Regions from separate parts of the Paenibacillus sp. FSL H8-0457 genome, predicted to be linked through region 2. Evidence: a T-box and tRNA genes for the amino acid it is inferred to sense, from the RefSeq annotation. Region 2 holds a T-box; the other holds one or more tRNA genes.
The links. A T-box is a leader RNA that pairs with one kind of tRNA and senses whether it is charged. The one in region 2 lies ahead of pheS (phenylalanine--tRNA ligase subunit alpha), so its partner is inferred to be a tRNA-Phe.

Region 1 (5,582 bases), 380 kb from region 2:
CCGTTTGGACTTGCCGTAGAAAATACCCAGCGATATCAAACTGACGCCAATAATCAACATAAGATGCTCGAGCAGCAGCAGCACGGCTCCGACGCCGAGCAGAATGTACCCCTTCTTCACATGGCCTTGCCTGATCTGAAGGACGCCCGCGAAGATGAGCAATAGGGCGACAATGGTGAAGAAACCAAACCATCGGCCGAAAAGCATAATAAAACCCAAGCTGATTAAACCTACTGCTATCCAGCGGTTTCTGTCCATGTCGCACCTCCTTGATGACCAAGATATAAGCTCGGAAAAGCCATATCAGTGAGATGTTCCCCACTGTATGGCTTTGCCTGTACTATACGACAATCTCATTCGTATAGCATATCATATGAACACGGTATTCGAATACGCTTTGTTCTTATTTTGCTGACTTGCTGAGGAATTACTCGGATTTCGAGGATTTCCCCATTTTGTTTTTCAACGCTTGCAGCTGCTCATCCACCTTCAGTTGCTTCTCAGCATCCACTGGACTTGTGTATGCTGCGTTGTTAGGGCGGTATGGTGCGCGAAGCACATCAGCTTCAGCTTCCATTTGCATGATTTTTTCTTCCATGCGGTGGAAGCCCATCGAAGCACTGCCGCTTTCAATGGTATGCAGGCTGCTCACTTGAGACATTTGCTTCTTCGCTTTCGCCATTTGAGCGCGAGCTACAAGCTCATTGCGCTTGTTGCGCATTTTGTAGAACTCGTCTTTCATTTCATGCAGCTGAGCAACAAGCTCTTTCGCTTGAGCCTCGGATTGCAGGTGCAGTTCCACGTACTCGGTTTCTTTTTGATCGAAATAGATCTTTTCTTCAAGCAGCTTGCGAGCCACTTCTTCTTGACCGTTTTTCAGAGCCAATTCCGCCTGAGCTTCACGTTGTGCCGCCATCTTCACAGCCTCATCGACGCGCTGCTTCATGCGACGCTCATTTGCCATTTGCTTCGCAACCGTTACCTCTGCTTCATGAATTTCTGCCTCCATGTCGCGCAGGTACTGGTTCAGCATTACGATCGGATCCTCCACTTTATCCAGCAGCTCGTTCACCGATGCTTTCGTCATATCCTTAATTCTTTTAAATACTCCCATGTTATTTATCTCCCTTCTCATAGTTCGAAAGTTTTTTCTTCAATTCTTCGATTTCTTTTTGCATGGCTTTTCTTTCAATATCCTTCATCATCGCATCCAGATCGGAATCGGTGGACGCGTTCGTTCTTGTGCCGTTGGGACGGTCATATTTGGGACCAAAGCTTCCATGCTCATTAGGATTAGGGTAGCCTTGATGACGTCCATAAGCGTCATTGTAGCTGTTGTAGCCTGGCCCCGGGCCCGGATGGTCGTTGTAACGGTATCCGCCGCCATGTCTTCCTTGCGGTCCGTACGGATCGTGATAATACGGCTCTTTAGGAACGACGAGGGTTGCAATCAGATAGATCAACAGCGTTGTACCGCCTGTGAAAAAGATACTGACTACAAATATGATTCTAAGTAGGGTAGATTCGACTCCGAAATGATCGGATATACCGCCGATCAACCCTGTGAACATCTTGTCTCGGGTGGAACGGTACAATCTTGTCATGGTTACTCCTTTCCGCTGTTATTCAGCTTTTGCTTCAAGCGGGCAAGTTCCTTTTCCAATACCGTGGAGACGGATTCTCCAGCCTGATCCATGTATTCCTGCCCCATGCGGCGTAAATCGCGAAGGCTTCTGGCTTCCAGTTCCCAGTCGCTGATACGGTCCTCGAGGCGATTGAACATCTTCGGTACATCATGACCCCCGCCATAGGATCCCGTACGTTCATTCATTTTTTGCTGAAGACGAAGGGTTTCCACTCGGGCAACATAATACTGGCGTTTGCTGTAGACCGTCTGATATTCCATCCGCAGCTCACCGAGCTGCTCCTCGATTTCTTTCAACGACTCCAGGCTTGAGGATAACAGGCCTTGATACTGTTCAATCTTTTCCTCATAAATCAGCTTCTCCTGCAATGCCAGCTTGGCAAGATGCTCTTCGCCGGCCTTCAAGGCAAGCAGTGCCTGCTCTTCGCGTTTAAATCGCATGGTTTCCGCTTGATCCACCTGCTGTTTCAGCTGTCTGGAATGTACTTGGCATTGCTGCTGCAGCTTCTCGGCCTCAGCAATGTCCTGTCTGGTTGAATGTAGGAACTGGTCAATCAATCGAACCGGATCCTGGCTCTGCTCGAGCTTTTCATTCAATGTTGCTACGGTTATGTCTCTTATCCGCCGGAAAACACTCATATCGGCTTAGCCCTCCTCATCTATCATGATCTGATCTGTTGTTTATGCAGGTTATATAATGTAGTGGTTCCTTATCAATAACGGGGTCTTCCATTCTTCAATCGGGACACTCCGTAGATGATTAAGATGACACCAAGGATCGGACCGATCAGCCAAGACAGTTTACCCATCAACCAGATGATCCCGATACCGAGAATGATCCATCCCATCAAGGTATTGCCTCTTCGAATTCCGTAATATCCCAAAGCAACCATCAGTATCGGAATTAGAAGACTGAACAACCATCCAAGCAGAGGACCGAATACTCCCAGAAGAACCAAGATCCCTAAACCAATCAACAGGATACTCATTCCATTGCCTTTTGAATTCCTCATTTATACACCGCCTTTCTGTTGTTTGATCGTTGTTTCATTTGTTCAACCTTATGACTCTATTCTAGGTAATTTCGAGTTTGACTAAAACGGCCTGTGGACGGTTTTTGGACCTAGACCTAAGGCGGGGCTTCCTATAGACCTACGTCCAACCCCTGCACTGGTCTGCAGTTTTTGCGTTACATCCGTGAACGAACACACTCCTGTTACCGTATCACTTATTGAAGGAACATCGATCTACAGGAGAACGACTTCAGCAGCTGCGATTGGGAGTGGACTTGTCGTGTGGATGCATCGATGGAGAGACAACAAAAAAAGGAATGCAGACGTTGATCGTCTACATTCCTTTTGATTGATGCCGGTGAAGGGACTCGAACCCCCACGGTTTCCCTCACGATTTTGAGTCGCGCGCGTCTGCCAATTCCGCCACACCGGCTTACACAATGGCGTGCCCTAAGAGATTCGAACTCCTGACCTTTTGATTCGTAGTCAAACGCTCTATCCAGCTGAGCTAAGGGCACATATGTTTGTTATGGAGGCGCCACCCAGATTCGAACTGGGGATAAAGCTTTTGCAGAGCTGTGCCTTACCACTTGGCTATGGCGCCAGAAATAAAAATGGAGCGGACGACGGGAATCGAACCCGCGACCCTCGCCTTGGCAAGGCGATGCTCTACCGCTGAGCCACGTCCGCAAACATAAAATCAATGGCTGGGGATATAGGATTCGAACCTATGCATGACGGAGTCAAAGTCCGTTGCCTTACCGCTTGGCTAATCCCCAATATGATTTTGTAATATGGGGCGATCGAGGGGAATTGAACCCCCGAGTGCCGGAGCCACAATCCGGTGCGTTAACCACTTCGCCACGACCGCCATATTGTACTATAAATTGATTCGATTGGCAGGGGCAGCAGGAATTGAACCCACACTAACGGTTTTGGAGACCGCTGTTCTACCTTTAAACTATGCCCCTAAAAACTGGTGGAGGATGATGGATTCGAACCACCGAACTCGAAGAGAGCAGATTTACAGTCTGCCGTGTTTAGCCACTTCACTAATCCTCCAGAATGGTGCCGGCGAGAGGACTTGAACCCCCAACCTACTGATTACAAGTCAGTTGCTCTACCAATTGAGCTACACCGGCGTATAAAATTATAAAAGGTACATGGTGGCTCGGGACGGAATCGAACCGCCGACACGAGGATTTTCAGTCCTCTGCTCTACCGACTGAGCTACCGAGCCATAGAGCTCATTTCGGACTTTGACGAATCCCATATCGGATACGCATCTCATCCCAAAGTCATCTATGAAACTTGTAAAAATGGCGGAACTGACGGGATTCGAACCCGCGATCTCCTGCGTGACAGGCAGGCATGTTAGGCCTCTACACCACAGTTCCACGAGGCACTATCGCTATTGCGATATAAATTGGTTGCGGGGGCAGGATTTGAACCTACGACCTTCGGGTTATGAGCCCGACGAGCTACCGAACTGCTCCACCCCGCGTCATTAAAAGGGTTGCTGCAATGGTGAAAAATCATGGTGGAGGCTGAGGGGATCGAACCCCCGACCCTCTGCTTGTAAGGCAGATGCTCTCCCAGCTGAGCTAAGCCTCCGTAACAAAGCGACTTTTATCATACCAAAATCTGATATAAGAAGCAAGTGTTTTTTAAGAAAGGATTCTCATCCTCTGATGCATTAAAGAAAGTGGTGACCCGTAGGGGATTCGAACCCCTGTTACCTCCGTGAAAGGGAGGTGTCTTAACCCCTTGACCAACGGGCCTTGCTTAAAATAATAGTGGCGGAGAGAGAGGGATTCGAACCCTCGAGACGCTTTTGGCGCCTACACGATTTCCAATCGTGCTCCTTCGGCCAACTCGGACACCTCTCCATAAATGGCTCCCCGAACAGGACTCGAACCTGTGACAACTCGATTAACAGTCGAGTGCTCTACCAACTGAGCTATCAGGGAACAATATTCAATTCAAGTGATTGATCACCTGAAAACTAGATACGAAACGATATTTGCAGCACATTAGACTCCGTAGCATTCACCCGATGTGGTATCGGGGTCCCCAGAAAGTATTCGGCGTTGCTCCAAAGCTTCGCTTCACTTTTTGGGGTATTTTTTGGATAAGCCCTCGACCGATTAGTATTGGTCAGCTCCATGCATTGCTGCACTTCCACCTCCAACCTATCTACCTCGTCGTCTTCAAGGGGTCTTACATACTGGGAAATCTCATCTTGAGGGGGGCTTCACGCTTAGATGCTTTCAGCGCTTATCCCGTCCGTACGTAGCTACCCAGCCATGCTCCTGGCGGAACAACTGGTGCACCAGCGGTACGTCCATCCCGGTCCTCTCGTACTAAGGACAGCTCCTCTCAAATTTCCTACGCCCACGACAGATAGGGACCGAACTGTCTCACGACGTTCTGAACCCAGCTCGCGTACCGCTTTAATGGGCGAACAGCCCAACCCTTGGGACCTACTTCAGCCCCAGGATGCGATGAGCCGACATCGAGGTGCCAAACCTCCCCGTCGATGTGGACTCTTGGGGGAGATAAGCCTGTTATCCCCAGGGTAGCTTTTATCCGTTGAGCGATGGCCCTTCCATGCGGTACCACCGGATCACTAAGCCCGACTTTCGTCCCTGCTCGACTTGTAGGTCTCGCAGTCAAGCTCCCTTATGCCTTTGCACTCTTCGAATGATTTCCAACCATTCTGAGGGAACCTTGGGGCGCCTCCGTTACTCTTTAGGAGGCGACCGCCCCAGTCAAACTGCCCGCCTGACACTGTCCCCGTACCGGATTACGGTACCAGGTTAGAACCTAGATACGATCAGGGTGGTATCCCAACGTCGCCTCCACACAAGCTGGCGCTCATGCTTCAAAGGCTCCCACCTATCCTGTACAGATCGTACCCAAAT
Region 2 (5,582 bases):
TATCCACGATGTTATTGATCGGACGCACGCCGGCTGCCATCAACCGGTTTTGCATCCACAGCGGGGAAGGAGCGATCGTTACCCCCGTGATATAGCGTGCAGCATAATGGCTGCACTGCTCATCCGCGCCGATCGTAACCGAGATATGATCGGCTGCTGCATCATGAACCTCCAGCATTTCCTTCTCCGGGTTCGGCAGGCTCAGCTCGCGGCCGAGGATGGCGCTCACTTCGTAAGCCGTGCCCAGCATGCTGAGGCAGTCGGAACGGTTCGGCGTCAGGTCCAGCTCCAGAATTTCATCGTTCAGGCCCAGCACATCCACAATCGGTTTGCCGATCTCCGTGTCAGCCGGGAGCACCAAAATCCCCTCCTGCAGCTCTTTGGGCAGCAGTTTGTCATTCATGCCCAGTTCCTTGGCTGAGCAAATCATGCCTTGGGACAGCACGCCGCGCAGCTTGGCTTTCTTGATATCCAGCCCGCCCGGCAGCTTCGCGCCCACAAGCGCTACCGGCACCTTCTGGCCAGCATCCACGTTTTTTGCTCCGCATACGATCTGGAGATCTTCTTCCTGGCCTGCATCGACGACGCACACGTTCAGCTTATCGGCATCGGGATGCTTCTCCTTGCTCTTGACGTAGCCTACGACCACGTTGTTAATGCCTTGATTCCGTTTCTCGATCACATCGATTTCAATGCCGGCCGATGTAATGCGGCTTGCCAAATCCTCTGAGGTTACGCCTTCGAGCGAAATATAATCGGACAACCAATCGGTTGAAACTCTCATTGTCTATTCACTTCCCTTTATCGTTAAAATTAGATCCGCGTGAACTGATTCAAGAATGCCGTATCGTTGTTGAAGAAGTGGCGGATGTCATCCACGCCGTATTTCAGCATGGCAATCCGCTCAACCCCCATACCGAAAGCAAATCCGCTGTACTTCTCAGGGTCATAGCCGCCCATTTCGAGCACCTTCGGATGAACCATGCCGCAGCCTAAAATCTCTAGCCAGCCCGTTTGCTTGCATACGCGGCAGCCGCTGCCGCCGCATTTGACGCAGGATACGTCCACTTCCGCGCTGGGCTCCGTGAATGGGAAGAAGCTTGGACGCAGACGGATCTGCGTGTTATCGCCGAACATTTCCTGAACGAATTGCAGCAGCGTCCCTTTCAAATCGCTCATGCGAATGTTCTCGCCGATCACGAGGCCCTCGATTTGATGGAACTGGAACGAATGGGTCGCGTCATCGTCGTCCCGGCGGAATACGCGTCCGGGACAGATGATTTTGACCGGCGCTTTTCCTTGCATCGACAGCATCGTCCGGGCTTGCACCGGGGAAGTCTGGGTCCGCATCAGCAGATCTTCCGTCAAATAGAAGGAATCCTGCATGTCGCGTGCCGGGTGGTTCTTCGGCAGATTGAGCGCCTCGAAATTGAAATAGTCCGTCTCCACCTCGGGTCCTTCCGCTACGCGGTATCCCATCCCGATGAAAATATCCTCGATATCCTGGATCACCTTGCTGAGCGGATGCACCGCACCTTGGCTGAGCTTGCGACCCGGAAGGGTCACGTCCACTTTCTCTGCGCGCAGACGCTCTTCGGTTTCCTGCTGCAGGAACGCTTCCTGCTTGCCGGAAATGACTTCCTCGATCGCGCCGCGAACGTCATTGGCCACCTGGCCGATAACGGGACGCTCCTCTGCGCTGAGTGCTCCCATGCCGCGCAGGATTTCCGTCAGGGCCCCTTTTTTGCCAAGGTATTTCACCCGCAAATCATTCAGCTGCTGCGGATCGTTAACATCCTGCAATTGCGCCAATGCTTCCTGCTTTAAAGCTTCCAATTTTTCCTTCATGGCTATTCGCACACCCCTTTGTAAACTCCATCATTGTTCTGAAAACAAAAAAGGCCTCTCCTCCCGAAAAGGGACGAAGAGACCGTGGTACCACCCTTGTTAACATGCATCATACTCTAACCAAGACGGTAAAAGCCTTGGGCACGAGTATGCCTCATCATGCTCACTTGACCGACGTAACGAATCGGACCCGTTATCCCCTACTCAACCGGCGGGCTGCCGTGTTCAGGGAACTGCTCCGGAGCGAACTTCACCAGCCTGATTCTTTGAGGGACACTCTCAATCCACGGCATCCCTTCCCTGTAAAGAGGCACTGGCTACTTTTCTCCATCCATGCATTTAGAACTTATGCAAATATATAGGGTTTATTATATGCAACCTTTCGGCATATGGCAAGTTTCATTTCCCCATTTTAACCTCATCGGACCGATTTTAATCTGGATCCCTGGGCTCAATCCGACAAAAGCCCGGCAAGCTCGGCCCGCAGCTCCCTAATCTCGGCAAGCCAGCTCGCCTCATCCCCGGCCTCAAGTCCATCAGCGGATAACCCCAGCAATTCCTGAATCCGGTACTCAAGCGCCATTCGGCGATTGTCCTTCTCGGTATCTCCCTTGATCACCCCGGTTCGCGCAGCCTGTTCCTCCTCCTCGCCAACGCTTCCCTCGAACCATGCGGGAGCTTCCCCGGGCTTCAGCGTAAGCAGCCGGTTCGCGATTTTGCGCACCAGATACCGGTCATGCGATACAAGCGCGATTGCGCCCGGAAAGCTTACGAGCACCTGTTCAATCACCTCTCGGGTATCCACGTCCAGGTAATTCGAGGGTTCATCCAATACGAGGAGATGCGCCCCGCTGAAATACAGCTTGAGAAAAGCCGTTCTGCACTTCTCCCCCATGCTGAGCTGTCCCATCTTCTTAAACACGTCGTCTCTCCTGAAGAGAAACGAGCCCAGCAGGGTACGCGCACGGCTCTCCGTCATGCCGGGAATGACAAGTAGGCTGTCCAGCAGCGTGGTTTCAGGTTCAAGCCCCTCAAGCTCCTGCGAAAAATAGCCGATCTTGACGGAAGGATTCCGGGTAATCCGGCCCTCCTGCGGATCGATCTCCCCCAGCAGCAGCTTGAGCAGCGTCGTTTTTCCGCTTCCGTTGGGGCCTCTTACGGCCAGCCGGTCGCCGCGGTTCAAATAGAAGGTGAGCTTATTAAAAAGCTGTTGATCTCCGTATCCAAAACAGATGTCCTTCACTTGGACCAGGGTTCGGCCGCCGAATGCCTCCCCTTCCAGCTCCATGTTCAGCTTGGGCCCGCTGCGCGGCTTATCCACCCGCTCGGCTTCCAACCGTTCCAGCGCTTTTTCCTTGGCATGGTATCTGGAGATGTTCTTCTTCGCTTTGGCCTTGTAGAAACTGGCGGTGATCTTGACTTCATTCACGTCCCCGGCCGCGTTATGCGCTTTATGGAACCATTCCTCGTATCTTCGGATCGACTCCTCAAGCGCCTTGCGGGCCAGCTCCTGCTTGCGATAAAGCGTCTCCTGCTCGCGCAGCTCGCGTTCCTTTTCGCGCCGGTAATCCGTGTATCCTCCCCGGTAACGCCGGAGTTCCTCCGACGTCAGCTCACAGACGGCGGTCGCCACCCGGTCAATGAATTCCCGATCATGGGATACAAACAGCACCGTTCCTTTATAGGTCGACACCAGCCACTGCTCCAGCCAGACCAGGCTTTCACTGTCCAGATGGTTCGTCGGCTCGTCAAGCAGCAGAAATTTCGGGGCCGACACCAGGAGCGCAGACAGCATCACCTTCGTCTTCTGGCCTCCGCTCAGCTCGCGATAGGACACCGGCCACACCTCCGGCCCGATGCCCAGCATCGTCATCGCTTTCTCCACCTCGGTCTCCCACTGGAAACCGTTCCGGGATTCATAACGCTCCAGCAGATTGCCATATAACTCAAGCAGCTGCTCCATTTCCGCAGCGCTGCCGCCGTTCATTCGCTGCTCGACTCCCGCAAGCCGAAGCTTCAGCTCCCATAACGTTGGATGACTGCGGCTGCGCACCGTATCGATCGCACTCATATCCCCTTCCTCCGGTTCATCCTGCTGTCTCAACCAGCCCCAGCGCTCTCTTGGAAGGATCGCCTCCACAACGCCGGAGGTAGGCTCAAGCTCACCGGCCAGGATGGAGAGGAGCGTTGTTTTGCCGGTACCGTTACGCCCATACAGCGCGATCCGCTCTCCTTCGGCCACTTCCAGCTGAATGCCTTCAAACAGCGGCTTTCCTTGAAGTTCCATGCTTATATCTTTCGCTTTTAGAATCATTGTCATATCGCCTCATCCTCTCTCTGTGAAAAACATCAAAAACCGCAGGCGATGGCCTGCGGCGGTTGTTATGAGAGAGGATTCGTTTGGATCTGAATAACGGGACGAATGCGCGCCACTGCTCAATTCTTCGGCTGTTCATTCCAGGCCAGCCCTGACGGTATTGAAAGGGCCTTACCCTTCGCCCGTCAACAAAAGCAGCAATCCGTTCCGTATATGTGATTGGAATTGTATCAGAGTACCGTTTCCGACATAACAAAAAGAGGCACCCCAGTCACATTGTTCAGACACGCCAAATCTCTCCCTCTACCGCCGTAGAGAAACGCCTGCAAAACTACATGCAGTTGTTTTAGAGAAAAGGGTGTCTTACTTCATTGGACTAGGTTACCTCGCATTCTTGGAATGAAATTATGGCCATTATAACAGATATTTCTAAAATGTAAAAGGGCTATCTGCGGAGCCTGCATCCTATAACAGCCAGAGATCCTTGATATCTCAAGGATTTACTACTTTGCCCCGTCTAAGATAACAAGCAGCTTTTGCAGCCTGAAGCAACAAAAAAACCCTTGATACCAAGGGTTTCTGTCTAACTATAAGCGGGTGATGGGAATCGAACCCACGCTACCAGCTTGGAAGGCTGGAGTTCTACCATTGAACTACACCCGCATATCCACCTACAAAAGTGACGCTATGCTTTGGAGCATATGCCGATTACTATTTGCGAGGTCCTAAATCATAAGCGAATCGGGACGACACGATTTGAACATGCGACCCCCTGGTCCCAAACCAGGTGCTCTACCAAGCTGAGCTACGTCCCGATAATCAACATTTTGTCTTTTGAAGACAAAAATAAATATACCATGCGTGACACGCAATTTCAACATGTATTTTATGGAAAATGTATCATAGGCACTAGAAAGCAAGCAGCACCCTTCCGAATGGGGAAAGATGCTGCTCTTTCATACACTGATATAAGATGCAAGGACGCGCCCTAGCCATCCTTACTTCTTTTTGTCGAACGTCACTTCCGGCGTCGTCAATTTATCGTAAAAATCCACTATTTTGTCTTTATCGTCCGAAGCGCGAAGTGCCATAGCGGAGCGCGGATGTTCGTCCAGGGTGCCTGTAATCATGTAGGGCATGATGTAACCCCACTCCTCTTTTTCGCGAAGAGGGATCATGAAGCGCTCAATAATGTCCAGTACCGGGCGCAGCTCGTACTTCGTGCCTTTCAAGTGGGTAACCAAAAGCTCGGTCGGACAGTTGCCGGCCGCGCGGCCCATGCCGTACACGGACGCATCCAGCAGCTCAACGCCGAGGTCGGCGGCTACCAGCGTGTTGGAGAACGCCAGCTGCATATTGTTATGGGTATGAACGCCAAGACGTTTGTTCGGCAGATGCGTCTTGAACTTATTTACCA

Region 1: it has a tRNA-Phe gene. The T-box ahead of pheS (phenylalanine--tRNA ligase subunit alpha) is inferred to sense a tRNA for this amino acid. The anticodon was not compared.

What each region holds. Positions count from the first base shown of each region.
Region 1 covers NZ_CP150293.1:6,179,318-6,184,899, forward strand. Annotated here, with positions in the region: gene liaF (cell wall-active antibiotics response protein LiaF) at 1-258, opposite strand, end outside; gene MHI43_RS27820 (PspA/IM30 family protein) at 428-1,114, opposite strand; gene MHI43_RS27825 (PspC domain-containing protein) at 1,116-1,604, opposite strand; gene MHI43_RS27830 (PspA/IM30 family protein) at 1,607-2,284, opposite strand; gene MHI43_RS27835 (hypothetical protein) at 2,359-2,658, opposite strand; tRNA gene MHI43_RS27840 (tRNA-Leu) at 3,012-3,091, opposite strand; tRNA gene MHI43_RS27845 (tRNA-Arg) at 3,100-3,176, opposite strand; tRNA gene MHI43_RS27850 (tRNA-Cys) at 3,189-3,262, opposite strand; tRNA gene MHI43_RS27855 (tRNA-Gly) at 3,274-3,348, opposite strand; tRNA gene MHI43_RS27860 (tRNA-Gln) at 3,363-3,437, opposite strand; tRNA gene MHI43_RS27865 (tRNA-His) at 3,454-3,529, opposite strand; tRNA gene MHI43_RS27870 (tRNA-Trp) at 3,556-3,629, opposite strand; tRNA gene MHI43_RS27875 (tRNA-Tyr) at 3,636-3,720, opposite strand; tRNA gene MHI43_RS27880 (tRNA-Thr) at 3,725-3,800, opposite strand; tRNA gene MHI43_RS27885 (tRNA-Phe) at 3,823-3,898, opposite strand; tRNA gene MHI43_RS27890 (tRNA-Asp) at 3,979-4,055, opposite strand; tRNA gene MHI43_RS27895 (tRNA-Met) at 4,086-4,162, opposite strand; tRNA gene MHI43_RS27900 (tRNA-Val) at 4,197-4,272, opposite strand; tRNA gene MHI43_RS27905 (tRNA-Glu) at 4,365-4,439, opposite strand; tRNA gene MHI43_RS27910 (tRNA-Ser) at 4,456-4,547, opposite strand; tRNA gene MHI43_RS27915 (tRNA-Asn) at 4,553-4,628, opposite strand; rRNA gene MHI43_RS27920 (23S ribosomal RNA) at 4,786-5,582, opposite strand, start outside.
Region 2 covers NZ_CP150293.1:5,800,903-5,806,484, forward strand. Annotated here, with positions in the region: gene pheT (phenylalanine--tRNA ligase subunit beta) at 1-784, opposite strand, end outside; gene pheS (phenylalanine--tRNA ligase subunit alpha) at 814-1,848, opposite strand; T-box leader at 1,915-2,191, opposite strand; gene abc-f (ABC-F type ribosomal protection protein) at 2,300-4,168, opposite strand; tRNA gene MHI43_RS25900 (tRNA-Gly) at 4,758-4,828, opposite strand; tRNA gene MHI43_RS25905 (tRNA-Pro) at 4,907-4,980, opposite strand; gene MHI43_RS25910 (aldolase catalytic domain-containing protein) at 5,164-5,582, opposite strand, start outside.